One region of the Psychromonas sp. MME1 genome, then DNA from elsewhere that is predicted to be linked to it. Evidence: riboswitches for the same ligand, from Rfam matches in the RefSeq annotation. Region 1 holds a riboswitch; the other holds the start of a gene.

Region 1 (3,986 bases):
CTTACTCATTAAACCTTATCTGATATATTTCAGCCCCTGAGTCAGCAAACTCCTTGGCTTTTTCTGTCATGCCCTGTTGCGCTGAAACGGTAACCGTTTGATCAAGTAATTGAATGGAGATCTCACCATCATCTAGCTTTTTGCTAAAATCGCGCACATCTTGGGTTATCTTCATGGAGCAGAATTTTGGCCCACACATGGAGCAAAAGTGCGCCACTTTGCCGGACTCCTTCGGCAATGTCTGATCATGGTATTCCTGAGAAGTAACAGGATCTAAGCTGAGATTAAACTGATCCTGCCAGCGGAATTCAAAACGCGCCTTAGACAAGGCATTATCACGAATTTGTGCGCCCGGATGCCCCTTCGCTAAATCCGCTGCATGGGCAGCTAATTTATAGGTCACTAGCCCCACTTTAACATCATCTTTATTGGGTAATCCTAAATGCTCTTTAGGGGTGACATAACAGAGCATGGCACAGCCATACCAACCAATTTGCGCCGCACCGATAGCCGATGTAATGTGATCGTATCCCGGTGCAATATCCGTGGTTAATGGCCCTAACGTATAAAATGGTGCTGCAAAACAATCTTTAAGCTGTTTATCCATGTTCTCTTTGATCATCTGCATGGGGACATGACCGGGGCCTTCAATCATCACCTGAACATCGTATTGCCACGCCACTTTGGTGAGTTCACCTAATATTTCTAGCTCAGAGAACTGCGCCTGATCGTTGGCATCAGCAATCGATCCGGGACGTAAGCCATCCCCGAGGGAGAGTGCCACGTCATATTGCTGGCATATTTCACAAATTTCACGGAAATGTTGGTAGGCAAAATTCTCTTTATGGTGCGATAAACACCATTTAGCCATGATCGAACCTCCGCGAGATACTATCCCAGTCACCCGTTTTGCCGTCATCGGTACAAAGCGTAATAACAGACCAGCATGAATGGTAAAGTAATCAACCCCCTGTTCGGCCTGTTCGATTAAGGTGTCACGAAACACTTCCCAAGTGAGGTTTTCAGCAATGCCATTGACCTTTTCCAACGCTTGATAAATGGGCACAGTACCAATTGGTACTGGCGCATTACGCATGATCCACTCTCGGGTTTCATGAATATTACGCCCCGTTGATAAATCCATCACCGTATCACCGCCCCAAAGCGTTGACCAAACCAATTTTTCCACTTCCTCTTCAATGGATGAAGTGACCGATGAGTTACCAATGTTGGAATTCACTTTTACGAGGAAGTTACGACCGATAATCATCGGCTCTAACTCTGGATGGTTAATGTTGGCAGGAATAATGGCGCGCCCTTCCGCAACCTCCTGACGCACAAATTCAGGGGTGATCGCCTCCTGTAGATTTGCACCAAAGCTGTATCCAGGATGCTGGAAATGTAACGCCTCACATTTCACGCGATCGCGTCCTTGATTTTCACGAATGGCAATATACTCCATTTCAGGGGTTATAATGCCCTGACGCGCATAATGCATTTGGGTAACACATTTACCTTTTTTCGCACGCAATGGTTTTGGCAAGTTTGCAAAACGCAGCTCATCTAAACTTTCATCGGCTAAGCGCGTTTGTGCGAATGTTGAGCTTAAAGAGTCGAGTTCTTCAACATCATCACGTGCTTCAATCCAACTTTTTCGTAACTTAGCAAGACCTTTATGAACATCAATAACCGTGTTTGGATCGGTATAGGGGCCAGAGGCATCATAAACGGGAATCGCTTCGTTTTTTTCATAAATGGGCTGTTCTTCACTTCCCCCTACGAAGGTATCCGCTTGCAGAATTTGTCGCATCGCCACTTTAATAGGATGGATTTTTCCATCAATATAGATTTTCTCTGAATTTGGATAGGATTCATTATTTAAATTATGAATATAATCCTGTGCGGCTTGACGAGATTCTCGACGAGATAAGTTGTTACGACTAGACGTTTTTAGATTTGAATTTACGGTGTTTGACATAGCATTCTTTACCTTAACATAAATAAAAGTTGATAAGAGTGCTTGACGAAAGATTGTGGAAAGAGTAAAAAACTGAGAATGACCCATTATTTTTTATGCTTGTTCCCTTCGTAGGTACTAACCTAATCAGGTTCCACGGATTCCACGTTAATGATAATTAAAACTAACTATCAAGATATACCCTACATAAGATGACGAGTATAGTGGTCTCAGCCCAAGGGCGCTCCGACAAGAGCCCCTAGTATAGAAGAAAATTTATAGCAGTGGAACCGTATTAGTTAATTGTATGTAAATTAAAATTTATTATTAATACGCGTTAATAAATTCATCAACTGCGCTATCTCTTCTTCCGTAAAATCAGCTGTTAACTCTTCAGTAAGTTTCTGATGTAACTGATCATGTTGCAAAAATAGATTATGCCCCTGATCACTAAGTTCGACTAGGATCGAGCGGCGATCGCTCTCATGGGCAACGCGTCGCACTAAATCAGCAGCGACGAGCTTATCCACTTGCACCGTTAATGTTCCCGTCGTCACCCCTACTTTACTCGCCAAAGTTTTCATTGGCATGGCACCGAAGATCCCTAATATTTCCACGGCATGTACCAAGGTTAAAGTGAGACCATTATCTTTTACCGTATTCGCCTCCCAAGCAGAGAGCTTTTCATAAAACTCGATAAAAGCGTGATTCAATTTTTCGGTTATTGTTTTCATCTATTTCATCTCTTGTAAACATTCATCTTGAGTACATTGGTTCACTTCAATTGTGAGATGACTCAAGCGCTCAAATTGATTGAGTAGTTCTTGATAATATTGTGTAGTAAATGGTCGGTGCGATACGATGGATATAACCGCAGCATAGTGGTCAGCACTCACAGACCAAATATGAATATCAGCAACTTCATGGTCATGATGCTCTTCTATTACCTTAATAATGGCACGTTGATACTCAGGTTCAATGCTTTTATCCAATAGTATCGGCGCTGTCTGCTTTAAAAGTCCCCATGACCAACGGGTAATAATTAATGCGCCAACGATTCCCATCAGTGGATCTAAACTATTTAAAGCAAAGTATTTACCCATCAATAATGCAGCAATCGCTAATACAGAGGTTAACGCATCCGCCATGACATGAAAATAAGCCGCGCGTAAATTATGATCCTGTCCATGATGGTGATGAGCATGATGGCTATCTGCATGTGAATGGTGCGTGTGAGTATGACCATGTGCATGATCATCCTTTAATAAAAACACACTAACGACATTGACTATCAAGCCAATAACAGCGACCCAAATAGCTTCTTGGAAATGTATTTGTTCGGGGTTAAAAAGTCGTACAGCCGATTCAACCGCCATAATCAAAGCAACTAAACCTAATGCAATCGCACTGGTAAACCCACCAAGTACACTCACCTTACCCGTACCAAAGGAGAATTGTGGGTTATTATTATGATTACGCGCATAGGCATAGGCAAACAAAGTAATTAAAAATGCAGCGGCATGCGTGCCCATATGCCAACCATCGGCCAACAGAGCCATTGAACCGTAAATGCTCCCAGCGATAATTTCTGCCACCATCGTAATAACGGTCAAGTAGAACACATACCAGGTGTTACGTTCCCCTCTATTATTGCTCGCTGAAAAATTATGTTGCTGCTGCCATTTACGGTGAGCCGCTGTTAGCTTCGTCATCTGCTTTCTCTTTAGTTTGATTTGCATGTAATTTGATTTTCAAACTATATTAAAAGCGAACTATTATTACAACCATTTATTATCAATCGCAAATCATAAAATTAACCGTAATGACTCTTCAGCGCTTGCTCACGGGAGAGCTTTGCTATTGAATAGAGACATCACTATTTTATCTAAAATTATCAAGGAGATTTCATGGGTCGTCATAAGATCCCACGCAATATTTGTGGAACCCCAGCCGATAGTTGTTTTAAACCAAACGGCATCCCGATAAGTCAATTACAGCAGCTACACCTAGCACTAGATGAATTTGAGGC
Region 2 (3,986 bases), 1.0 Mb from region 1:
TCAAACCACTGATCACGACCATTAGAAGTGGTGGCACGACTAACAATATAACGGCAACGATCCAAAAGCGATCCCAGTATTTAGATGAACAGGTATCATTAAATAACTGTATTGCGAGGTTGTCACCACGATTACTCAATGGTAATGGTCGTGAAATGCGTTGTACAAACAGTAAAATGACACTGCATAGAAGTATTTGCCATAACGCCAGTAATGCCCCTGCTTGTAAATCGAAATCAAATTTAATCGCTTGATAAATGGCTAGCTCTATTGTCGTTGATTTAGGGCCACCGCCTAATGCCATGACCGTCGCGAAACTGGTAAAGCAGAGCATAAAGACTAATCCAGCGACGTGGGGAAGTTGCTGACGCATGGTTGGCCACTCTACAATACGAAACTTCTGCCAATTAAAAAGCCCTAAATGGGCAGCTAATTTATGTTGCTGTATGGGGATAGAATGCAGTGATTGTAATAATAATCGCGTGGCAAAGGGTAAATTAAAAAACAGATGAGCCAGTAAAATGCCATTGAGCCCATAAATCGAAAACGGTAAACGTTGATCGATATGCTGTAACAGGCTTGCCAATAATCCACTATTGCCATAAATAGCTAGTATGCCAAACACCCCGACCAACACAGGCAGCACCAACGTCGTTGCAAACAATTTTAATAATAATGATTTACCAAAAAAATGACGCCGTGATAACGCATGCGAGACGGGAATAGCCAAACCGACACTCAATAGCGTTGATAAAAATGCCTGATAAAAACTAAAAGCGGTGATATGGCGGTAATAGGCATCAACAAATAAGACGCTAATATTTATATCTAAGGGATAGAATAATAATGCCGACACCGCGGTGACGATAAAAGTGAATACAAGCCCAGCAATGAAAAGGCCGGGCCATGTTTTATGGTGAATTAAAATAACAGATAACCGCTTAATTGATTAACGCATTTTGCCATTCTCGAATCCATAATTTACGGTTTTCTTCAATTGCTTCGCCAGAAAGTGATAAGGATTTAGTTGGCACCATGAGTTGACTAAACTCGCTTGGTAACGCTACGTTGGTAACCGGATACATCCAGTTGCCCGTTGCAATAACTGATTGGAATGGTTCACTGAGTATAAATGCCATAAACTGTTCAGCCAATACCGGGTTATGTGTGCTTTTCACTTTAGCTGCCACTTCGATTTGCATGTAATGCCCTTCAGCAAAATCAGCACTCACATACTGATCGTTCTGCTCGGCAATGAGATGATAGGCGGGTGATGTCGTATAGGAGAGCACCATATCGGCTTCACCATTTAAAAACATATTATAAGCTTCTGACCACCCCTTGGTTACCGTGACGGTTTTTTTCGCAAGCTTAGACCATGCAGCGGCTGCTTTATCGCCATAAATCGATTTAACCCATAGCATTAACCCTTGACCCGGTGTTGAAGTGCGTGGATCTTGATAGATAATACGCAGCTTATTTTCACTATCGACCAGCTCCGCCAAGCTTTTTGGTGGATTTTGCATTTTTTGTTTATCATAAACAAAGGCGAAGTAACCATAATCAAAGGGTACAAAGGTTTTATCTGACCAACCACCCGGTACAATCACGTCAGCACTATCGACCTGATGTTCCATTAATAGCCCTGTTTGCTTGGCTGCTGCAATTAAACTGTCATCTAACCCTAAGATAATGTCTGCCTTGCTATTCTTTCCCTCTAAACGTAACCGATTCAAAATAGAAACGCCATCATCAACGGTTACAAACTGCAATTCACAGTCACATTGCTTTTCAAATGCGCTTTTTATTTTAGGGCCGGGACCCCAATCTGAAGCAAATGAATCATAGGTATAAACAACTAATTTATCAGCGATTGCTGGCATTGCGAACAGGGTTGAAATCGCCATTAAGGCAAGTGTTTTTTTCACTATACACTCCATATATTGTGTGGAATAGATAGGGAATGAGGGAGGTCAAAAAGTCGTCACTAAGCACTCAAGGAACAGCTCATTTCCTACGCCAGTATTATCTGGATCAGGTCTACGGGTTTTATCATAAAGGATAATCTCAGCCTGTTAACAAGCCCCCCGATGAGAATCGCTATTATATACCTTAAGTCGATAAATAATAGCAATCGCGCTGATTTTATTCTGCTTTAACGTTTTAGCTGCCCAATATTTGTAATGGTAAGGATAAAATCGGGTCATTATCATTGGCAAAATAGAAGATAATGGCAATTAACCCACCCACCGTGAGTAAATACCACAATGTTGAAACGACTTGTCCATAGTTATCAAGGGGCAATAAATTTGTTTGCCAGCGACTACGCCATTCAAAGACGATTTCCAAACAGCCAATAGCTAATAGAAACCCCAGTAAAGTTAAACCAAGGCTGTAGCTGATATAAATGCCTAACCCTGCACCAACTGCACAGGCAAACACCCCTACTTTGCTATGCATTGAGAAACTAATGCTTTTTAATATATGCCCGCCGTCTAAGGGTAAAATGGGCAGCAGATTAAATAGATTGAGTAAGGCATTAAAAACGGCTAAACCTGCAAAAAAGGGGCTATCCGTTAACCAATAAACAACCACGCAGACACAGGACAAAATCAAGCCAAATGTAGGCCCCATAATGGAGATAACCACGTCTTGCCAACGCGTATTAATTTTACTATCACTGACCGCCAATCCACCAACAAAGGGGATTAAATAGATCCCCTTGGTTGGCATGGAAAAATATTTCATCGCACGAATATGACCATATTCATGAAAGACTAAACAAGCCAGTAACGCGAGTGCAAATTGAAATGAGAAAAACCAACTGTATGCAGCCAAACTCGCACCAGCTAATATCACTTTGATCATCTTTGCACTTTTAAAAAGCTTTAGCGCCAGAGAGACCATCCCAACGACACTGATTTTTTTGCTAGTATCATCGACACTAACGGGGGGTTGCTGTTCAATGTCTTTGCTGTCACGTTGCCCGCTAAGAACAACCTCATCATTAACGACTAACTGATATTTTAAAGAAGAACGGCTGCCAACTTAAATCGATATCTAAACGATAATTAATCACTTCAGTAGACGCATCACTATCTTGCACTGTTTGCTGCAATTGAAAGTGGTGACATAATAGACCTTTGTGATTTGCATTGGCCGTTACTTGAGAAACAATTTGGTCTCCCCAATAGAGTTGTTGCCAACCAGCAGGCGACGCTTCTAAGCGCAATGTTTGACCTAAATGTTGTAATTGTAAAAGTTGCACAGATAATCCCTATTAAAGCGTAATATCGTGAATTATGCCGACATAAAATCCCCCTGTCACCTCAAGATGGTTATCTGGTGCTTGGCTACTGACGCTCGCGGCTGACAACGTATCGGTATAACAAAGCAACATTGAAAAATCTGCTTAATATCAAATATACGAGTGGCAGTGATTGTAAACAATGACGCTTTTACATACATTAGCCAATTACATGGTTATATATTCTGAAAAACTCCTTTAGAATTGCGGACTTCAATATTAAGTAACATTATGAATAAAATAACTACCAATACCGATATCAGTGATTTTTCTGACGTCATAATGGAGCTCAGACACAAATTCAATGCCGCAACGTTAGAGGATGATATTACTCACCTTACACCGCAAGTTTCCCCCTCAACTCGCTTTTTAATCAAAATGGAAATAATGAACCTTTCCCGAAAGGTTTCCCATGTCATTGATTTGAGAAATTTATTTCAAAAAAACTGTAAAGAATTCACCTTTCAAGGCGTGTTACATTATTTAGATGATGTGAGTAAAAAAGAGTTCATTAACGAAGTTAATAACTACAGTGGCACTTATACGCTCGGTGTTTATAAACAAATAAGCAAAAAAGCAAAGCAAAGGTACAGAGCAAACCCCAATGAAGGGAAGTTTCCAAAAACCAATGCGATTCATCTCACTGGTTTTTATCAGCGAAGAGAAGAACGACTCTATT

What was found. A riboswitch is a leader RNA that binds a small molecule or an ion and turns the genes downstream of it on or off. The one in region 1 is predicted to bind thiamine pyrophosphate.
Region 2: another riboswitch for thiamine pyrophosphate. It lies ahead of thiB (thiamine ABC transporter substrate binding subunit); the one in region 1 lies ahead of thiC (phosphomethylpyrimidine synthase ThiC).

What each region holds. Positions count from the first base shown of each region.
Region 1 is NZ_CP160906.1:2,336,798-2,340,783, forward strand. It holds gene thiC (phosphomethylpyrimidine synthase ThiC) at 2-1,978, opposite strand; TPP riboswitch at 2,065-2,216, opposite strand; gene AB2N10_RS10690 (MarR family transcriptional regulator) at 2,272-2,691, opposite strand; gene dmeF (CDF family Co(II)/Ni(II) efflux transporter DmeF) at 2,692-3,669, opposite strand; gene AB2N10_RS10700 (DUF134 domain-containing protein) at 3,865-3,986, shown strand, end outside.
Region 2 is NZ_CP160906.1:1,286,949-1,290,934, forward strand. It holds gene thiP (thiamine/thiamine pyrophosphate ABC transporter permease ThiP) at 1-946, opposite strand, end outside; gene thiB (thiamine ABC transporter substrate binding subunit) at 942-1,928, opposite strand; TPP riboswitch at 1,995-2,100, opposite strand; partial or broken gene AB2N10_RS06005 (site-2 protease family protein) at 2,164-3,268, opposite strand; gene AB2N10_RS06010 (hypothetical protein) at 3,539-3,986, shown strand, end outside.